Regions from separate parts of the Roseburia sp. AM23-20 genome, predicted to be linked through region 2. Evidence: predicted binding sites of a transcription regulator. Region 2 holds the regulator's gene; the other holds the start of a gene.
The links. The regulator Rex, encoded in region 2, represses fermentation and respiration genes when NADH is low (regulators of the CRP and FNR family bind a similar motif). The targets are predictions, from matches to a motif close to ATTGTTAANTANTTAACAAT.
Positions count from the first base shown of each region.

Region 1 (11,137 bases), on a different contig from region 2:
ATAAATCCCCACGCAGACCAGCACCAATGCCACCAGGCACAGCAAAGCAGTGCACCGATCCACACCACAATGGTTTTCTGCATCCATTGTTCATTTGTTTTCCTCATTTCCTGATTTTTGCATTTACCCATTGTAGCACATTCCATGCTGCCTATAAAATATTTTTTAAACAAAAACTGTTTCTTGTAACTGCCTGCCATGTCCGATATAATAAATACTATAAAAAAGCAGACTATATTTTTTCATACGACATATACAGCACTACATATATCTGTTGTGAATCATTATAAAAAACATACACAAACAGGGGGACTTTCCATGGCTACGATAAGTTTATGCATGATCGTAAAAAATGAAGAAGCGGTTCTTGCCCGCTGCCTCGATTCAATTGCAGATCTTATGGATGAGATCATCATCGTAGATACCGGTTCTACGGATCACACAAAGGAGATCGCTGCAAAATACACCAGTCAGATCTATGATTTTAAATGGACAAGCGATTTTTCCGCGGCGAGAAATTTTTCTTTTTCCAAGGCAAACATGGATTACATTTATACCGCCGATGCAGACGAGGTTTTAGATGAATTTAACCATGAGCGTTTTCTGCGTCTCAAAAATGCACTGCTGCCGGAAATCGAGATCGTTCAGATGAAATATGTGACGGACGCTGATTTTGACACCGTTTTAAATGCAAAAAAAGAATACCGTCCGAAGCTGTTCAAACGTCTGCGCACCTTTACCTGGGTCGATCCGGTGCACGAGACAGTCCGCCTGACTCCTGTAATCTTCGACAGCGACGTTGAGATTTTACATAAACCGCAGAATTTTCACAGCAAACGTGACTTTTCCATCTTTATCAAAAACTTCCAGAGCGGCCACGAACTCTCTCCGAAGATCCGCACGATGTATGCCAAAGAGCTGTTAAAGACCGGTGACACAAAAGACTTTCAGGATGCAAAACCGATTTTCCAGTATATCTTAGAACATGACCTCTCCGATGATGGCATGAAAGAAGCCTCCTGCGTACTCGCGCATGTGTACCGCTTAGAGGACAACAAAAATGAATTTTTCAAGCTGACGATGAAGGATATGCTGACCACTCCATGTTCCGAGATCTGCTATGAACTTGGCACCTATTTTCTCGCACAAAAGGACTTAAATGAGGCTGTCATCTGGTTCTACAATGCTGCCTATGAAACGGAAAGCATCTTAGATGTCCACACCAGCGGCGATCTCCCTCTGTACGGATTGGTCGAATGTTATGAGCTGCTTCTTGCCGAGGCAAAATCGAATATTCCTTCCGATACCATGCTGGTTTCAAGCTATGAGGAAGCGTTGGATAAATACCGCCGTGAGTCGCAGAGCTGGACGATGCCGGTGGAGAATTAATTGAGTTACTGTTCACTCGCAAGCTTGACACTTGTTGTCAAGCTGTGCGTCAAAGACTATATCATGCCAGATTAATTAACTTGTCAAACCCTCCATAAAGTGTTAGGATAAGACTATGGTAATTTTTTAACAATCTTTTTATATCATGATTTTTTACAATTATGAGGAGGTATTTGTGATGGATTATTCACAGGAATACAAACAGAAACTTGTATCTGCCGATGAGGCGGTAAAATTGATCAAATCCGGGGACTGGGTTGACTTCGGATGGTGTACAAACACCGTAGATGCCCTTGATCAGGCATTGGCAAAACGTACCGATGAGTTGACAAACGTAAACCTGCGCGGTGGTATCCTTTTAAAACCGTTAGCTACTTTCGCACGTGAGGATGCCGGTGAGCACTTTACATGGAACTCCTGGCATATGTCCGGTATCGAGCGTAAAATGATCAGCCGCGGATGCGCTTTCTATTCACCGATCCGTTACTCCGAACTGCCGCGTTACTACCGTGAGCTTGATTGCCCGGATGATGTAGCAATGTTTCAGGTAGCTCCGATGGATTCCCATGGATATTTCAATTTCGGACCAAGTGCCTCCCATCTCGGTGCAATGTGTGAGAGAGCAAAACACATCATCGTAGAGGTAAATGAAAATATGCCGCGCTGCCTTGGCGGAACAGAATGCGGAATTCACATTTCCGATGTAACATATATCGTAGAGGGTTCTAATCCTCCGATCGGCGAGCTTGGTGCCGGCGGTCCTGCAACAGATATCGACAAAACGGTTGCAAAACTGATCGTAGACGAGATTCCGAACGGTGCATGTTTGCAGCTTGGTATCGGCGGTATGCCAAACGCTGTCGGTTCCCTGATCGCGGAGTCCGACTTAAAAGATCTTGGTGTCCACACAGAGATGTATGTAGATGCATTCGTTGACATCGCAAAAGCCGGAAAGATCACCGGTGCAAAGAAAAATATTGACCGCTACCGTCAGACCTACGCTTTCGGTGCAGGTACCAGGAAAATGTACGATTACTTAGACGACAACCCAGAGTTAATGAGCGCTCCGGTTGACTACACCAACGATATCCGTTCCATCTCTGCACTCGATAACTTTATTTCCATCAACAACGCCGTTGATATCGACCTCTTCGGTCAGGTCAATGCAGAGTCAGCAGGTATCAAGCAGATCAGTGGTGCCGGCGGACAGTTAGACTTCGTATTAGGTGCTTACCTATCAAAAGGCGGCAAGAGCTTTATCTGCCTGTCCTCGACCTTTAAGACCAAAGACGGACAGGTACAGTCAAGAATCCGCCCGACATTGGCAAACGGTTCCATCGTAACTGATACCCGTGCTAACACACATTATGTTGTAACGGAATATGGTAAAGTAAATGTCAAAGGACTTTCCGCATGGCAGAAAGCAGAAGCCTTAATCTCCATCGCTCATCCGGATTTCCGTGACGAGCTGATCAAAGAGGCTGAGAAAATGCACATCTGGAGACGCAGCAACAAATAACCTGCACATCCATTTTACATCAAACAAAGGCAGAACCGCTTCATCCCCGGTTCTGCCTTTTTTATACATTCTATTCTGTCTTTCTCCGACCTTTTCTTAAGTCGTGATACTTTCTTTGTTTCGCCTTGTTATTTTACACCGTCACCCTCTGTTTTCTTAGAAGCTTCCATGCCAGTACTGCCATGATGGCTGCCACGACCACACCCAAAAGGAACAGATACTGCGCAATATTTCCGAATCCGATCTGCATACCAATCTGATGCATTTTTGCTACTATCATTTCATTTTCACTCAGTTTTACCGGTACAAGCATGATAAACATCCAGACTGCCCAGATACCCCAGAGTGCTTTCATTCCAAACCGCAGAATCACAGCTCCTGCAAACAATTCCACGATCGTCATTCCGATGATAACCGCCAGAAGGTATTTCCACTGAAAGTACTGTGTGAGATCCAGTATGACATCACACTGCGGATAGATCACTCCCATGATGGCAAATTCTATCTTTCCAAATACAAATAACAGCAGTTCCAGTCCTGCAAGTTCTGCCATGTTAAATAACGCATAACTTCCCACATAGGCTTTTCTCGTTGCACCCATTGACAACGCCATGTTAAATTCCCCGATAAAAGAAAATATGATACCAAATAAATGTACAAACCCCAGCATGATCGCAGCGATCAGCACTCCAAGCGTGACACACTCATTCTCTTCCATGGTATTTGCGCGGATGACCATCATAACAATGATCCCCAACACATAACCGCCCAGCGCAACAGCAAGAAACTCCAGCACTTCTGCCCTTCTTGTCTTGCATTGTATCAAAAAATTGTCAATCATTTTCTCACTCTACCCCTTTCATATTGTTGTAGCTTTCTATACAAACACCTTGATTTATCCATTTCCTGTATGACACTGTCACACACGCACTTCATACTTCGATACCACACGAAGCTGCAGGATAAGACTGATTACATAAAGTACAATTGCCACTGCTGCACCGGCAAAAAGTGCTCCCGAAATAACCCTGCCTGACAGATTTCCGATCCATGTGGTAAGCGTATCGATCAAACCGCTTCCCATAACAAAACCAGCACCTATAGAAACTATGACTGCAACTGTTATTAAGATTCCAAATACCATTCCTTTTTTTCCATAACGCATCTGCAGTACGGTACAGATCTGACCAAATGCCACACAGAGAACAAATCCTTCCGCGATCAGTATGTTTTTAAAACCATCCACTCTTCCTGCTGACAGATACCCTGTGAGAAGAACAAACAGATATGCAGTAACCGCGTAGACTCCATATAAAAGCTGTGCTCCCCACGCTGCTTCCTTTCTGCCGGAACCAAAGGAAAGCACCATCGGGATATATGTTCCTCCATAACTGATCGGTCCGATATAGTTAAACAGAATACCGATCAGAATGGCAAAATAATTTGCACTCGTCCAGAATCCCCCATCCGAACTGTCACCAAAGCTAAAAAATATACCATACACTACGACAAAACCAATGAGGATTGCTGTCATCTGAATACCATATTTGCCCCAGAAAAGAAAATTCCTTTTTATGATTTTAGATTGTTCCATTTTTCATTCCTCCCGCCATTTCCCGGCACATTGATTTCTAAATCACTACACCGGATAAAACGATTACTAATCCGTTAATCCACACAGTGATACAAATAACTTCTCCAGACTTACCGGCTGGATCGTCACATCATATCCCTCTGGCAGCGTCTGACCTTCTTTTAAAAGGATCGTTACGCTCTTGCTGCGTCCCGTCTTTTCCTCGTGATGTTTTTCATAACCTTCCGTTGCCTGATCTACCACCTCTGCAAGTCCGCTCACATGATAACTTCTCTCTAACAGATCCTGTGTATTTTCTTTCAGCAAAAGTCTGCCATCTTTTATCATGATGACCTCCTCCATCAGGTCTGACGCTTCCTCAATGATATGCGTGGAGATCACAAAAGTACGTCCTGTCTCCGTGTATTCTTCCATCAGTTTGTGATAAAAATACTCGCGCATGACAACATCCAGTCCTGCTACCGGCTCATCCAAAAAGGTAAAATCCGCTTTGCTCGCAAGTGCCACAATGATCGTTACCATAGAAAGCATACCTTTTGACATTTTGTTGATGCGCTGTTTGGTATTCAGCTCAAATTTTTCGATCAGCTCATCCGCCATTTTCTGATCCCAGTTTGGATAGTAATAAGATGCATTTTTTAAGTATTCTTTTACTTTTAATGCACTGACACCGCTTCCATACAGGTTGGTCGATAATTCTCTGGAAAAGCAGATGTGATCTAACGCTTTTCTGTTCTCCCAGACGGTCTCACCATTCCAGGTTACACTTCCCTCTGTCGCCGGATTCTGCGCCGATAAGATCGATAACAGTGTTGTTTTTCCTGCACCGTTTCTCCCGATCAGACCGTAGATTTTTCCTTTTTCCAGTGTAAAATCTATATTTTTTAAAATCTCCTTTTTCCCATAATTCTTGCTGATATGATTACAAACGATTGTTTCCATTCTGCTCCTCCTTTTTTTACATTTGTCCACACACCTGTGTGACCAGTAATATTCCTTACTCTGCGGACTGTATCAGCTTGATCACTTCCTCTTTATCCAGTCCGATGCTTGCCGCTTCCTCTAATAATTTTTTGACATAATGATCGTAAAATTCATTTCGTCTGCGTTTTAAAATGTTTTCTTTTGCTCCCTCTGCTACAAACATGCCGATTCCCCTTTTCTTATATAAGATTCCTTCATCCACCAATATATTTACACCTTTTGCCGCTGTCGCCGGGTTGATCGCATATAGCTTCGCCAGTTCGTTCGTACTCGGCACGCGCTCTTCCTCCAGAAGAATATTCCTTAAAATATCTGTCTCGATCATTTCTGCGATCTGCAGATAGATGGATTTCTCCTGCGTTAAGATTTCATTCATGCATGGCTGCTCCTTTCTCGCAAATTTTTATTTCGTGATAATAGAATATTCCTGTATGTCTTATTCTATTATATGGTTGGTTTGTTATGTGGTTCATCACTTATGTAACTAACCATAGCACTATGATGTGATGTTGTCAACTGTTTTATTCAAAAAAAGTAACCACATAACTACCAGCCTGTACAAACAGGTAATCATGTGGTTACTTTTCCCTGAAACTTTATTCCATTCTTACAGTCTGCCCCCGGACATCCGCTCACGGATCTCCACTCCGGTCGGTGTTCCGGCAAGTCCACCTTTTCCTGTCTCCCGGATATCTTCGGACATGCTTCTTCCAATGCTTCGCATCGCATCGATCACTTCATCCGGCGGAATTTTACTGAATATGCCGGCTCTCGTCAGATCGGCAGAAGTCAGCGCATTGACTGCTCCCATCACATTTCGTTTGACACACGGCACTTCCACTAATCCGGCAACCGGATCACAGGCAAGTCCCAGCAGATTTTTTAATGCCAGTGCTGCCGCATTTGCGATCTCTTTTGCACTGCCTCCTAATAAGTGCATGACACCGCCAGCCGCCATCGCAGATGCCGAACCTATCTCCGCCTGACAGCCGCCCGCTGCACCAGCTAAAAAAGCCCGCTCTGCGATCACGCCGCCGATGCCTGCTGCCACAAACAATGCCTCCACCATTTTCTCTTCGGAATATCCCTTTTCTTCCTGCAGACTCAGAAATACTGCTGGAACAACACCACATGAACCAGCCGTCGGCGCCGCCACGATACGCTTCATGCAGGCATTCGACTCACTGGTTTTTAATGCCTTTTCCATGACTTTCCCAATAAAATCGCCGCATAGTAAATTACCCGCAGCCCTTGCATCCATCATTTTTTTGCCCTCTGTGCCGACAAGCCCGCTCTCGGATTTTAATTTTTCATCATAACGCTCGTCCGCATTCTTCATTGCCTGATACATCGCGCGCATCTGCCCAAAAGACACATCCTCCGTGATTCCCTGTTCCCGGCAGTCATCCTCCTGCACGATCTTCCAAAATGGTTTCCCGGATGCTTCTTCTAATTCACATAATTCCTGTAATGATCCATACATAAAAATCTCCATTCCTGCGTGTGAAAAATGTTATTTTTCACACTACTTCCAACTTTCTATGATATATTTTGATTAATGTATCAAAAGGTGTATTAATCTCTACTCTTCCACCAGACTGCAATACGTTACCTTTAATATACCCTCTAAGTGCTCTAACCATGCAAGTGATTCTTTCGGCACTTCCTGGTCACACTCTATGACCATGACAGCATTGCCGCCTCTGCTTTTCCGGTAAAGCTGCATTGTGGCAATATTGACGCCTTTATGGGCAAGCATGGATGTTACCTCGGTAACATGTCCCGGCTGGTCGATATTATGCACGATCAGTGTCGGATAATCGCCACTGAAATTGGCAGTGATCCCATCAAGCTCGCAGATCTGTATCCGCCCGCCTCCGATCGAAGCTGCAATCACTTCAAGTGTACGCCCGGAAATACCTGTCAGATTCATTTTCACCGAATTTGGATGAACATCACCGAGGTCGATCCCCTCCAGGGAAAATCTCATTTCTCTCTTCTCCGCAATCCTGAAACTGTCCGGTATTGCCGGATCATCCACCTGCATTCCTAATAATCCGGCAATCAGCGCCTTATCTGTGCCGTGTCCCTTGCCCGTCGCAAGGAACGAACCATGAAAGTATATTTTTGCTTCTTTTACTTCTTCCGCCAGCAGTTTACGGCTGACTCTCCCGATTCTGACGGCTCCCGCCGTATGCGAACTGGACGGGCCGACCATTACAGGTCCGATGATATCTAACAGGTTCATATCTTATCTCCGTTCTCATAAGTATTTACTTATGTTTTCTATAATTTTATCCTATTTGAAGTTATATCAAATTTATGATACATTTTAATTGCTATATACACACACACATTTATAGCATAGAAAAGAACAGTATTTCCACCGTAGAAATCCTGTTCTTTTTTTATGTAATAGGAAATTTTACTCTACCTCTCATCATTCCCATATTGACGTACAATATCCATAAAATCACGCAGTGGATCATTCCAAACCTTATGTGGATGATATACCAGATTTAAGTTTCTTTCAAGACAAATATCTTCTACTTTTATTTCCACCAGACGGCCAGCCTTTAAATATTCCTCGATCAGAAAATATGGCAGTACCGAAATACCAAATCCATCTTCCACCGCCTGTACGAGTACTTTTGTGCTCCGGCTCTCCCATAAAGGTTCGATTACGCAGTCTTTTGTCCTTAAAATAGCTTCAAACCTGTCACGTACACCGGCTCCCTTTTCCCGCAAAAGAAAATTTTCTTTTTTCAGATCCTCAAACCTGACATGCTCCATGCCCGCCAACGGATGACTGGGTGCTGCAACAACAAGAGTCCTGTCCTTTGCAAACGGCTCCTGTATATAGTCCGTCTCACCAGGCAGATCTTCTATGATACCCAGATCGATCTGATGCGTTCTTAAAAGTTCCATCAGCTTTACCGATCCACTGACAGTCACTTTCACACGAATGTCCGGATATTTTTTTTCAAATGTACGGATAAATCCACGCAGCATTTTTACGCCAACCGAAAGGTTTGCACCGATACGGATCGTCCGCACACCTTCCGTTTCTTTCAGATGCTGTTCTAAATCATGATACAGTCCAAGGATGTGACACGCATACTGATAGAGCAGCCTGCCGCTCTCCGTCGGTACTACTTTGCGGTTATAACGCTCTAAAAAGCAGACACCGCTCTCCTGCTCTAACTCCTTGATGGTCTGGCTGACTGCGGGCTGTGTCATATAAAGTTTTTCGGCTGCCTTTGTCATGCTTCCTTCTTCACACACTGTACGGAAAATGGTCAGTTGTCGGTTATTCATAGGCATTATCCCTCAACAATAAAATATCTTTTGCATCCACTGCCAGACCAGAAGGGATTGGTCCTGGCGAATCTTCCTGCTCTGTTTTTGCTATTTTCCACTGAAGCCATCCACTCTCTTTCGATGGGCGGAATGAAATATTCCACTCAAACGTATCCTCAATGATGCGGTATTCCTCTATCCTTAAAATATTCATATCCTGAACAGGCTCTGCATCCACAGGATAAAACGAATGTGCCCGGATACCAACCGCTTTTGTGTCCTTTGGAATTTCCGGAACGCACAGAGTTATCCCCCAGTCCACCGCTTTTATATGACTATTATCCACAATTTCCACTGCAGAAATGTTCTTACATCCGGATAACACAGCCGCTGTCTTTGTTTTCGGATTATGGAAAAACTCTTTTGTCTCCTCAATGACTTCCATTTTTCCATGATCGATACAGCTTACCATATTACACAGACGATAAACCTCATCACGATTGTGCGATACAAAAAGTACCGGCTTTTCCACCTCTGCTAACATATCACGCATTTCCTGCTCTAACTCCCACTTGAGATAACTGTCAAGCGCAGAAAACGGTTCATCCAAAAGCAGAATATCCGGCTCTGAAGCGATCATCCGCGCCATCGCTACACGCTGTTTCTGTCCACCGGAAAGCTGCGTGGGGTAATGTTTTTCAAGTCCTTCTAAGCGGAAACGTCTGATATAAGACTTTACTTTCTCTTCATCCGGACATTTTCCCATACCAGCTTTGATATTCTGTTCCACTGTCATATTGGGAAACAGGGCATAATCCTGAAACATATAGCCGACACGACGTTTCTGTGGCGTAAGATTGATCTTTTTTGCAGAATCAAATAATACCCTGCCGTTTAATTCGATCCGTCCCTCGTCCGGTGTCTCAATTCCGGCTATGCACTTTAGTGTCATACTCTTTCCACATCCGGATGCCCCAAGAATCGCAAATACGCCACGCCCTGTCTCGAACGCGACGTCTAAACAAAAGCTGCCAAACTTCTTTTTTATATTTACTTTCAGACTCATTCCAATCTCCATTTAAAATAATGCACTTGCCTATACTCTCCATCGATCACATGAAAAACACCTGCGTTTTTCCGCATGAAACTTAGTACTTCTTCACGAAAGAGCCTCTGCTCTGAGTGATTAGAAGTGCCTTTCCTGCATGAAACTTAGTACTTCTTCACGAAAGAGCCTCTGCTCTGAGTGATTAGAAGTACTTTTCATGCTACCACCTGCTCACATGTTTCATACTCTTTGCCGTGATGATATTTAACAAAAATATGACCAAAAATGCAATGATCAATATCACGACCACCCAGAATCCCGCTGTCGCATAGTCTCCGTCCTGGATGACCATCGCAATTTTCTGTGAGATTGTACTTGTTTTTTTCGGAATATTTCCTGCAAGCATTGAGGTCGCACCGTACTCACCAAGTGCCCTTGCAAAGGTTAAAACTGTTCCGGATGCAATACCCGGCCCCGCCGCAGGAACCACCACTTTCCAGAAAATTTTGATCTCAGGCATCCCAAGTGTCTGCGCCGCATAAATCAGATTTACATCAATCTGTTCAAACGCAGCTCTGGCATTCCGGTACATGAGTGGAAATGCGATCACGGTTGCCGCTAAAATACAGCCAAGCCAGGTCTGTACCACTTTGAAATGAAACGTATCATAAAGATATGCTCCAAACGGTCTCCTCAGGCTGAACAATAACAGCAGAAAAAAGCCTGCCACCGTCGGTGGCAGCACCATTGGCAGTGTCAGAATTCCATCTGCCACTGCCTTTATGCGCGGTCCTGCTTTCACTACTTTTCGTGCTGCATAGATGCCTAAAAAAAATGAAATAATGGTTGCTACAATTCCGGTTTTAATTGATATCAGAAGCGGGCTCCAGTCGAGTCCACTTAAATATGCTGTCAACTGACTCATAACTGCCTCCTGTTTTCATTTTTACCTTTTATTCAACATCCGTATCAAAGTAGTATTTCTGGAAAATTGTTTTTGCATCATCCGAAACCAGGAAATTGATAAAGTCCTCTGCTGCACTCTGCTCTAACTCATCTGCTTCGTTATTTACAATCTGTGCCACCGGATAAATAACATTTCCGGTAAGGTCATACGAAACTTTTTCTAGGATTTCCAGACGGTCTTCAAAACCGTAAGTATCTGAATAATATACGGTTCCGACTTCATTAGAACCTTCTGCAACTGCAGATGTTACGGCTCCTACATTGGCACACTCATTGATATCCACACCACCAAGTGCATTCTGGATTTCCGTTGTCGTAATCTGTGAAACATCGTCCA
Region 1 is NZ_QRHS01000034.1:13,652-24,788, forward strand. Features, by position in the region: gene DW650_RS17775 (glycosyltransferase family 2 protein) at 319-1,389, shown strand; gene DW650_RS17780 (butyryl-CoA:acetate CoA-transferase) at 1,568-2,908, shown strand; gene DW650_RS17785 (hypothetical protein) at 3,042-3,749, opposite strand; gene DW650_RS17790 (membrane-spanning protein) at 3,828-4,502, opposite strand; gene DW650_RS17795 (ABC transporter ATP-binding protein) at 4,569-5,444, opposite strand; gene DW650_RS17800 (GntR family transcriptional regulator) at 5,500-5,862, opposite strand; gene sdaAA (L-serine ammonia-lyase, iron-sulfur-dependent, subunit alpha) at 6,094-6,969, opposite strand; gene sdaAB (L-serine ammonia-lyase, iron-sulfur-dependent subunit beta) at 7,069-7,734, opposite strand; gene DW650_RS17815 (LysR family transcriptional regulator) at 7,917-8,804, opposite strand; gene DW650_RS17820 (sulfate/molybdate ABC transporter ATP-binding protein) at 8,797-9,852, opposite strand; gene modB (molybdate ABC transporter permease subunit) at 10,055-10,759, opposite strand; gene modA (molybdate ABC transporter substrate-binding protein) at 10,788-11,137, opposite strand, start outside.
Region 1: a site for Rex is predicted at 1,504-1,523, ahead of DW650_RS17780 (butyryl-CoA:acetate CoA-transferase). Genes of this name have one in related genera too.

Region 2 (11,137 bases):
CACAACAATTGCAAATGATGTACCGGGGTATTGTATTGATGCATCCGCTTTGTCAGATGAATATCGTCTGAAAAATACACCATCCTGCATTACCTGCTACGGCGGAAGACTCTGGGTTGCTACACATACCAGATTTTTTGATTCCGAAATGTATTCTTACAGTTACGATAAAGAAGCGGATAAACTGACAGCAGTCAGCAGTTATAATCTTCCAAGCAAGGTGCAGGGCGTGGCTTTTGATGATAATGGCTCTATTTATTTAAGTACCTCTTATGGAAGAAACAATTCTTCTTATTTGAAAGTTTATGCGTCTCTCCTTGCACTGGATAAAAAGCCAAATGATCCAAAGGTAAAAGTTGAGATGCCGCCTTGCTCAGAGGAAGTTGCGATTGCGGATGATACGGTATTTGTTTTATTTGAATCTGCGAGTGCAAAATATTTTGAGGGTACAGACGGTATGGGAAAAAGTCCGGCACCGATTGACAAGTTGTTAGAAGTGAGTGTTGCTTCAATCTGGTAAAACTAAATCAAACAGCAAGCAGATAGAAAAGGGATGGAGTGTTTCCATCCCTTTTGTCAGCTTTGTTTCCGTTCTTTCATAAGACGGATGATCTTATCCGCCTTATCCGCCTCTTCTTTCGACATGTTTTGTTTTAACAGGGCAATTAACATTTCTGTTTCCGGATCAGTAAACTGGATATTGTTTGTCTTTGCCGCATTCATGGTGCCAAGGAGAAATGGCATCATATCTTTAATATTTGTTGGCTTTTCTTTTGAAGCAAAGTTCATTAAAAACTGCAGTTTTTCGGGTGACATATTTTTCAACCCCGGATTATTCCAAAAATCATTTTCCATATTTTTCCCTTTCAAAAGATTTAAGATATTTTATGCAAAAATCGTCTCATATGTTTCCATCATGGAAATCATATTCGTAAGCATATCAAGTGTTTCGAGTTCCTTATCCGTACAGAATTTCCGGAGATCGTTCAGCATAGCAAGCGTGGAATTTTCTTCTTCGCTGACAGAGCACATAGACATGACTTTATCTTCTTGATTAAATACCTGGATGGTATTCTGTAATTCCATATATTTGATCAGAATGGCAAATTGTTTTTTCTGGTCGCCTTTCATATAAGGAATTGCTGTTTTTAACATCTGCAGTTCTCGGGTCTGTGTCATATTATCAAATGGCGTGAATGAATTTTGTTCCATAAAAATCTCCATTCTTGTGTGTGAAAAAAGTTTTTTTCACTCGAATGCCTTTTTCTTTCAGTTTATGAATCAGAAAAATAGATTATGTCAGCTATTATGCAGATTTTAGGATGGGTTTAGTGACGATGTCAGGCAGTCCGGCATAAAATAAACAGGGAGGAATAAAAATATGCTGATTATTGATGGAAATAGTGTTTATGAAATAGATGAGGAGTGTGCCAGGAGAAAGAAAGTCCCGAAAGAATGTGGAATTTATGAGAAGATGATACAACAGCAGAAATGGGAAAAAGATCAGGAATATACAGATAAAAATCAGAAAGAAAAATACTCATAATATCGATGATCTATGAATCAGGAAAGAATCCTGCCCGGAGGGCAAAAAACGTCTCGCCTGTAACGGGCAGAGACGTTTTTGGTATAAACAATAGAATGATACAGGGCGACCGGCAATACCGGCCGCCTGTATGGAATGAATGCTCAGACTAGCAGAAGCATCCTCCGCCATTTCCACCACATCCGCCGCAGCAGAAGAGAAGCAGGATGATCCACAGACAGTCATTACTGCCTCCACAGCCATTATTTCCACCACAGAATCCGCCGTTACCGCCACAGCAGCATAATAAGATGATGATCCAGAGAATGGAATTGCATCCTCCCTCGTTACAGGAACATCCACCACCACAGTTTGTTGCAGCTAAATCACTCATATAAAACCTCCAGAAATTTTTCTTACACTGTATCTTATGTGAAAGCCAGATAAGTGTTACAAATCTGAAAAAATTTTCTGTTAGGTTTAAAGGAATACACAGGATGCATATTTTAACATATTTATAACTGCAAGTTATAGAAAATATAAAATTTTATGCCTTGACAAATAAGAGAAGAAATGTATAGAATATAGAAAAAGTATAATTGTATACAATTATGCATGAAAAAATATTCACTCTAAAAGTAAAAATATGCATTCATGGCATAGGTGTCAATGGCACAAGTGCCATGGCAGAAAGAAGGATTTACGTTATGAGAGAAGTTGTAATGAATAAGAAAACGAATCTGCTGCAGCTTGAAGAGCATTTTTATCAGTTAGCAGATGTGAAAGAACCAAATGTATTCCATAATCTGTTCCCGTATGATGAGATCCCAAAGATCGCATTCAATGACCGAATTGTACCACATAATATGCCTGAAAATATCTGGATCACAGATACGACATTTCGTGATGGACAGCAGTCAAGGGCACCTTATACAACAGAACAGATCGTGACGATCTATGATTATCTGCATCGCCTGGGTGGACCGAAGGGTCTGATACGACAGAGTGAATTCTTTTTATATAGCAAAAAAGACAGAGATGCCGTCTATAAATGTTTAGAGCGCGGTTATAAATTTCCGGAAGTTACAAGCTGGATTCGGGCAAGCAAACAAGACTTCCAGTTAGTAAAAGATATCGGTCTGCGTGAGACAGGTATTCTGGTAAGCTGCTCGGATTATCATATTTTCTATAAAATGAAAATGACAAGAAGAGAGGTCATGAATCTTTACCTGAGTGTCATCCGTGAGTGTTTGGAGACAGGTATCAGTCCACGCTGTCATTTGGAGGATATCACAAGATCTGATATTTACGGTTTTGTAATTCCGTTCTGTGTGGAGCTTATGAAGCTGATGGATGAATATAAGATTCCAATCAAGATCCGTGCCTGCGATACTATGGGATATGGAGTGAATTTCCCTGGTGCTGTGATTCCGCGAAGTGTACCGGGTATCATTTATGGTCTGACCACACATGCAGGTGTACCTTCTGAACTGATCGAATGGCATGGTCATAATGATTTCTATAAAGCAGTTAATAACTCTACGACGGCATGGCTTTATGGAGCCAGTGGTGTCAACTGCTCCCTGTTCGGTATCGGAGAGCGTACCGGTAACACACCGCTTGAGGCTATGGTTTTTGAATATGCACAGTTAAAGGGAACACTCGATGGTATGGATACCACAGTGATCACAGAGCTGGCGGAATATTTTGAAAAAGAGCTTGGATATGTGCAGCCGAGCCGTACACCGTTTGTCGGCAGTAATTTTAACGTTACAAGAGCTGGAATCCATGCGGACGGACTTCTGAAAAATGAGGAGATCTATAATATTTTTGATACCGGAAAATTCTTAAACAGACCGCCATTAGTATCTGTTTCCAACACATCCGGTCTTGCAGGAATTGCTCTCTGGATCAACTCATATTATCATCTTCCGAAAGATAAGAGTGTCGATAAGAACTCAGAACTTGTAAAAAAAGTAAAAGTCTGGGTAGACAAGCAGTATGAGGATGGACGTGTTACGGTACTGACGGATAAGGAATTAGTAGAAGAAATTGAAAAATGCTGTAAGGAATTAAATGTAACAATAGGAGCATGAGGTGTCATATATGGGAGAGGATAATTATTCCTTAAGTTCCCGTGTGTTCCATACGATCCGTGAGAATATTTTATCCGGAAAATATGCGACAGACGAAGAACTGAAGGAAAAAAATATCGGCGAAGAGTTAGGCGTCAGCCGTACTCCGGTGCGTGAGGCGCTCCGCCAGCTTGAACTGGAAGGATTAGTCACCATCATTCCGAATAAGGGTGCTTATGTTGTAGGTATTTCCAAGAAAGATATTCAGGATATTTACGAGATACGGTCACGTTTGGAGGGACTGTGTGCAAAGTGGGCTGCGGACAATATCACAAAAGAGCAGTTAGATGAACTGGATGAAAATATATATCTGTCTGATTTCCATGCAGCAAAAGGAAATTCAGAACAAGTCGTGGAATTAGATAACCGTTTCCATGAGATTTTATATAACGCTTCTGACAGTAAAGAGCTGAAACATGTGCTGCTTGATTTTCATCATTACGTGCAGCGTGTACGTAAAATCACACTTGCAGATCCAAAACGTTCTGTGCAATCGAATCAGGAACACAGACAGATTGTGGAAGCATTAAAAAAACATGATGCCAATCTGGCAGAAAAACTTGCAAATGAGCATATGATGAACACCATTCACAATATGGACAATTACGGATGGGACAATTTATTTCAATAGAAAAGGAGAACATAATGGAAAAAATCAAAATGACAACACCACTGGTAGAGATGGACGGAGATGAGATGACAAGAATCCTCTGGAAAATGATCAAAGATGAATTACTTCTGCCGTTTATTGATTTAAAAACAGAGTATTATGATCTTGGATTAGAGCATCGTAATGAGACAAATGATCAGGTTACCGTTGACTCTGCCAATGCAACAAAGAAATACGGTGTTGCTGTAAAATGTGCAACGATCACACCAAATGCAGCCCGCATGACTGAATATAATTTAAAAGAAATGTGGAAAAGCCCGAATGGTACGATCCGCGCCATGTTAGATGGAACGGTATTCCGTGCACCGATCGTTGTAAAAGGGATCGAGCCATGTGTAAAGAACTGGAAAAAACCGATCACGATCGCGCGTCATGCATATGGCGATGTATATAAAGCAACTGAGATGAAGATTCCTGGAGCAGGCAAATGTGAGCTGGTATATACAGCGGAAGATGGTACAGAGACGAGAGAACTGATCCACAACTTTACCGGAGCAGGCGTTGTTCAGGGACAGCATAACCTTTGCAATTCCATTGAAAGTTTCGCAAAAAGCTGTTTTAATTATGCACTGGATACAAAACAGGATCTGTGGTTTGCAACAAAGGATACGATTTCAAAAAAATACGATCATACCTTTAAAGACATTTTCCAGGAAATCTTTGATGCAGAGTACAAAGAAAAATTTGAAAAAGCAGGTATTACCTATTTTTATACATTGATCGATGATGCAGTTGCACGTGTAATGAAGTCTGAGGGTGGTTATATCTGGGCATGTAAAAATTATGATGGAGATGTCATGAGTGATATGGTTTCAAGTGCATTTGGTTCACTTGCCATGATGACTTCTGTATTAGTTTCCCCGGATGGATATTATGAATATGAAGCTGCACATGGAACGGTACAGCGCCATTATTACAAACACTTAAAAGGTGAGGAGACATCCACAAACTCTGTTGCAACTATTTTTGCATGGACAGGTGCACTTAAGAAACGTGGAGAACTTGATTCTAACCAGGCATTATCTGATTTTGCAGAAAAACTTGAAAAGGCTTGTATAAAGACCATTGAAGATGGTAAAATGACAAAAGACCTTGCGCTGATTACTACAAATCCGAATCCGGTTGTATTAAACAGCGAAAATTTCATCAAGGCAATCAGAACAACATTAGAGGAAAGTTTAAAATGATTTTGTCATGTCAGAGTATCTCAAAGTCTTTTGGAACAGATGAGATCTTAAAAGATGTAAGTTTTCATATTGAAGCAAACGAAAAAGCAGCGATTGTCGGCATCAATGGTGCCGGCAAGTCTACGCTGCTTAAAATTATTATGGGCGAAGAAACGTCCGATACCGGTGAAGTGATCCTTGCAAAAGATAAAACAATCGGTTATCTGGCACAGTATCAGGATGTATCGGGGCACAGAACCATTTATGACGAAGTTCTTAATGCAAGAGCTGACATCCTTGAAATGGAACAGAAACTCCGCAATATGGAGTCAGAAATGAATCAGCAGACCGGTGGGGAACTGGAAAAACTGATGGAGGTTTATCATCGTCTGAGCCACGAATTTGAACTGCAGGGCGGATATGCATACCGGAGTGAAGTAACCGGTATTTTAAAAGGACTTGGTTTTTCGGACGAAGATTTAACAAAACAGATGAATGAATTGTCCGGAGGACAGAAAACCAGGGTTTCGCTTGGCAAACTCTTAGTCACAAAGCCGGATGTATTACTTTTAGATGAGCCGACAAACCATCTGGATATGGAGTCGATCCGCTGGCTTGAGAATTTTCTGCGGGCTTACAAAGGGGCTGTTGTGATCGTAGCACATGACCGTTATTTTCTGGATCGCGTTGTCACAAAAGTTGTAGAGATTTTCCAGCATAAAGCGTATGTATATCAGGGAAATTACTCGGATTTTGCGAAGAAGAAAGCAAAAGTCCGTGAAGATCTGTTAAAACAATATTATAATCAGCAGCGTGAGATCAGACATCAGGAAGAAGTTATCACAAAGTTAAAATCGTTTAACCGTGAAAAATCCATCAAGCGTGCGGAGAGCCGCGAAAAGATGTTAGACAAGATAGAACGTATTGAAAAACCGGTTGAGGACAATACAGACATTAAGATCGTGTTAGAGCCAAATGTGGTCAGCGGAAATGATGTCCTTACGGTGTCAGGTCTTGCAAAATCATATCCGCCGGTTACATTGTTTTCGGATATCTCATTCGAGATTAAACGTGGGGAGCGGGTAGCACTGATCGGCAATAACGGAACCGGGAAAACGACCATCTTAAAGATCATCAATAATCTGATACAGGCAGATGGTGGTACGGTAACACTTGGTTCGAATGTTCACATTGGATATTACGATCAGGAACATCAGCTTTTACATATGGATAAAACCATATTTGAAGAGATCTCAGATGCTTATCCAGAGCTGAATAACACAAAGATCCGCAATGTACTGGCAGCCTTTTTATTTACAAATGATGATGTGTTTAAGCGGATCTCAGATTTAAGCGGTGGTGAAAGAGGCCGTGTCTCCCTGGCAAAACTGATGCTTTCAGATGCTAATTTTCTTATTTTAGATGAGCCGACAAACCATCTGGACATTACATCCAAGGAAATTTTGGAATCTGCATTAAACCAGTATACAGGAACGGTATTTTTTGTTTCACATGACCGCTATTTTATCAATCAGACAGCAACAAGAATCCTGGAGCTGACAGGTGAAACAATTGTAAATTATATCGGAAACTATGATTATTATCTGGAAAAACATGATATTATGACGCAGTTGTATGTGAAACAGCCAGAAACTTCAGATGTGCAGCCTAAGAAACAGGATGATGCCGTTAATAAGCTCGACTGGCAGGCACAAAAAGCAGAGCAGGCAAGGATTCGTAAAATTGAAAACAGTTTAAAAAAAGCCGAGGAAGAGATTGCCGCACTTGAAAGTGAAATAAGCATGATCGATGAAGAATGTGCAAAGCCGGAAAACGCAGTTAATTCCGCAAAATTAAATGAGCTTGCAGCAAGACAGCAGGAGTGCAGGGAACGACTGGAAACTTGCTATGAAACCTGGGAAGAGCTGTCAATGCAGTTAGATGAAACTGATTGATGATATTTCCTGATAAAACAGAAAACATCTTATTGAAAAAAAGATAGTTAAATTTTTCACACATTGACAGACACAGGGGAAATCACTATAATAAACAAGAGAACGTAAGAAAGGTGGAACCTTTTGTGCAGGAAAAAGAAATATCACAGGCAGTTATCCGGAGAATGCCGCGTTATTACCGCTACCTCGGAGAACTCTTAGATGCCGGTGTAGAACGTATATCATCCAATGATCTGAGTAAACGAATGAATGTGACTGCATCCCAGATCAGACAGGATCTGAATAATTTTGGTGGTTTTGGCCAGCAGGGTTATGGTTATAATGTAAAGTTTTTATATGAGGAAATCGGTAAGATATTAGGTTTAAATGAAAGACACAATATTATTGTGGTGGGTGCAGGTAATCTTGGACAGGCACTTACAAACTATGTGAAATTTGAAAAACTTGGTTTTGTGATCATAGGACTGTTTGATGTAAATCCTGCATTGGACGGTGTGACCGTGCGTGGAATCAAAATCCGCATGCTGGATGAATTAGAGAGTTTCTGTGCAGAAAATCAGGTGGATATTGCGGCGCTTACTATGCCAAAGGAAAAGGCTGATGCCATTGCAAACAGACTAGTCGGACTTGGAATCCGCGCAATCTGGAATTTTGCGCATGTAGACCTGGAGCTCATTGATAAAAATGTTGTTGTAGAGAATGTACATCTTTCCGACAGTTTGATGCAGTTATCTTACAACATTGTCAGAAACAAAAAAGCAGAAAAAAACGGTAACTGAAAAGGGTGCCATAAATTCAGGAAGCAATTAGCTGCCGCACAGATCTTTGTGCGGCGTTTTTTGCTTATAACAGGGGGCTTATTATCATGAAGTATCTTGTAAACAGCAGGGAAATGCAAAAATATGACGCAAATACCGTTTCACATTTTAAGGTTCCGGGACTTCTTCTGATGGAGCGTGCAGCAATAACATTTGTAAATGAACTCCATAAGCAAAAAGTCGATCTCTCAGAAGTTCTTATCGTATGCGGCAGCGGAAATAATGGTGGAGATGGTCTTGCGATCGCCCGCCTTTTATTTCTGGAGGGACATACTGTTACAGTTGTTTTTGCTGGAAATAAAGATCATTGCTCGGAGCAAAACAGAATCCAGCAGGATATTTTAAATGCATATGGTGTTCCTGTCTATACGGATTTACCGGAACAGATCAGACCAACAACTGTCATAGATGCACTATTTGGTGTAGGGTTGTCGAGAGACGTGACTGGTACTTATGCAGATATATTATGTTGTATGAATACACTTCCGGGAGAAAAAGTGGCAGTGGATATTGCATCCGGAATTTCTGCAGGTACAGGTGCTGTCCTTGGTATGGCATTTCGTGCAGATATCACGATCACATTCGCATTTGCGAAATTAGGCAGTATTCTCTGGCCGGGAAATGAATATGCCGGCAGAGTGATCGTATGTGATATCGGTATCACGAAAGAAAGCTGGCTGGGAGAGACACCGTCAGTAATGGCATTGGAAACGAAAGATTTATTGCTGCTCCCGGAGAGAAAAAGTCATTCTAATAAAGGAAGCTATGGAAAACTTTTGCTGATCGCAGGAAGTGTCAATATGGCAGGGGCGGCAGTTTTATCTGCAAAAGCTGCTTACGCCACAGGATGCGGTCTGGTGCGTGTGCTGACGCCGGAAGAAAACAGGATTATTTTACAGAGCTGTGTTCCAGAGGCGGTTCTTACTACTTATGATAAAAATGCTGCTCCGGGGAAGGCTGTATTACAGGAGGCTTTTGATTGGGCAGATGCCATTGTGGCAGGTCCCGGGCTTGGGAAAGAAAAAACTGCTGCACAGATATTAAATTTTGTGTTAGAATATGGAACGTCACAGGAAAAGAAAGCAATTCTTTTTGATGCGGATGCGTTAAATCTGATAGCAGAGCAGAATGACTTACCAGAGGCAGATATCTGGAAAAATTTTAAAATCCCGGCAGTGATCACACCTCATCCCGGAGAGATGAGCCGGCTTACCGGAAAAACAGTCAATGAGATCCAGCATCATTTGCTTCAGACTGCTGCGGATTATGCAAAAGAATATCACGTTGTATGTGTCTTAAAAGACGAACATACCGTAACTGCACTGCCGGATGGTAAAAAATACCTGAATCTTTCCGGCAATTCCGGAATGGCAACAGCAGGAAGCGGAGATGTGTTAAGCGGTGTGATCGGTACACTTATGGCACAGAAAATAACACCTTACCAGGCGGCTCCTCTTGGGGTATATCTTCATGGCCTGTCCGGTGATCTTATGATACGCACAACGGGGTTACAGGGGCTTACAGCCTCAGATCTGATCTGTGGTATTAAAAAAGTTCTGAATATTTATACTACAAAGCCGATCGATAATGAACAAAAATTCGTTGAATAAAAAACGGTAAACAAAATAGATGGAGGATCAACATGAACAGATACAGCAGAGTGCATGCGGAAATCGATCTGGATGCAATTCTACACAACATGGATGCGATGCGCGGAAACATTGCAAAAGACACAAAAATTATGGCTGTCATTAAGGCAGATGGCTACGGACATGGTGCCGTAGAGATTGCAGAGACGATTGAAAAACTGGATTATCTTTATGGTTATGCAGTTGCCACGGTTGAGGAAGGACTTATCCTTCGTAATCACGGAATCCAGAAACCGATCCTGATCTTAGGATATGTATTCCCGGACCAGTATGTGGATATGATTAAAGCAGGTATCCGTCCAACCGTATTTACAAAAGAGATGGCAGAAAAACTTTCCGTTGCCGCAGCAAGTATCGGAAGAGACTGCAAGATCCATTTCGCGATCGATACCGGAATGAGCCGGATCGGTTATCAGGTCACAGAAGACGCAGCAGATGAGATGGCACAGCTTTCAAAACTGCCGCATATTATAGTGGAGGGTATTTTTACCCATTTTGCGAAAGCGGATGAAAAAGATAAGGAACCTACCTACCAGCAGATCGGTCTTTTCAAGAAAATGATCGGCATGTTAGAAGACCGTGGCGTAAGTATTCCGATTCATCACTGTTCAAACAGTGCAGGGATTGTCGATATTCCAGATGCAAATATGGATATGGTCCGCGCCGGCATCACATTGTATGGCATGTGGCCGTCAGAGGATGTAGATAAGAATGCGATCAGCCTGAAACCTGCATTGACACTGGTGACACATGTGGCATATGTAAAGGAACTTCCGGCTGGCAGAGCAATCAGTTATGGAGGAACTTATGTCACAACAGAGCCTTGCATAATCGCAACGATTCCGGTTGGTTACGCAGATGGCTATGCAAGAGGCCTTTCAAATAAAGGATTTGTTTTGATCCATGGAAAACGTGCACCGATTCTTGGCCGTGTCTGCATGGATCAGTTTATGGTTGATGTTACCGACATTCCGGATGTTAAAAATGAAGATGAAGTGATTCTCATTGGCAGAGATGGTGATGAGTGTATCACTATGGAAGAAGTCGGTGACCTGTCCGGACGATTCAATTATGAATTCGCCTGTGATCTTGGAAAACGTATTCCACGTGTTTATATCCATGGTGGAAGGATCATTGGCACGAGAGATCATTTTTCAGAATAACAGGAAGAAATGGAATACACCAGTAAAAATTGGCAATACTATCCGTAAAGTAAGAA
Region 2 is NZ_QRHS01000001.1:265,000-276,136, reverse strand. Features, by position in the region: gene DW650_RS01275 (InlB B-repeat-containing protein) at 1-520, shown strand, start outside; gene DW650_RS01270 (hypothetical protein) at 577-855, opposite strand; gene DW650_RS01265 (hypothetical protein) at 886-1,212, opposite strand; gene DW650_RS19650 (hypothetical protein) at 1,382-1,546, shown strand; gene DW650_RS01260 (chorion class high-cysteine HCB protein 13) at 1,695-1,919, opposite strand; gene DW650_RS01255 (isopropylmalate/homocitrate/citramalate synthase) at 2,233-3,621, shown strand; gene DW650_RS01250 (GntR family transcriptional regulator) at 3,632-4,291, shown strand; gene DW650_RS01245 (NADP-dependent isocitrate dehydrogenase) at 4,306-5,517, shown strand; gene abc-f (ribosomal protection-like ABC-F family protein) at 5,514-7,451, shown strand; gene DW650_RS01235 (redox-sensing transcriptional repressor Rex) at 7,577-8,230, shown strand; gene DW650_RS01230 (NAD(P)H-hydrate dehydratase) at 8,317-9,879, shown strand; gene alr (alanine racemase) at 9,912-11,081, shown strand.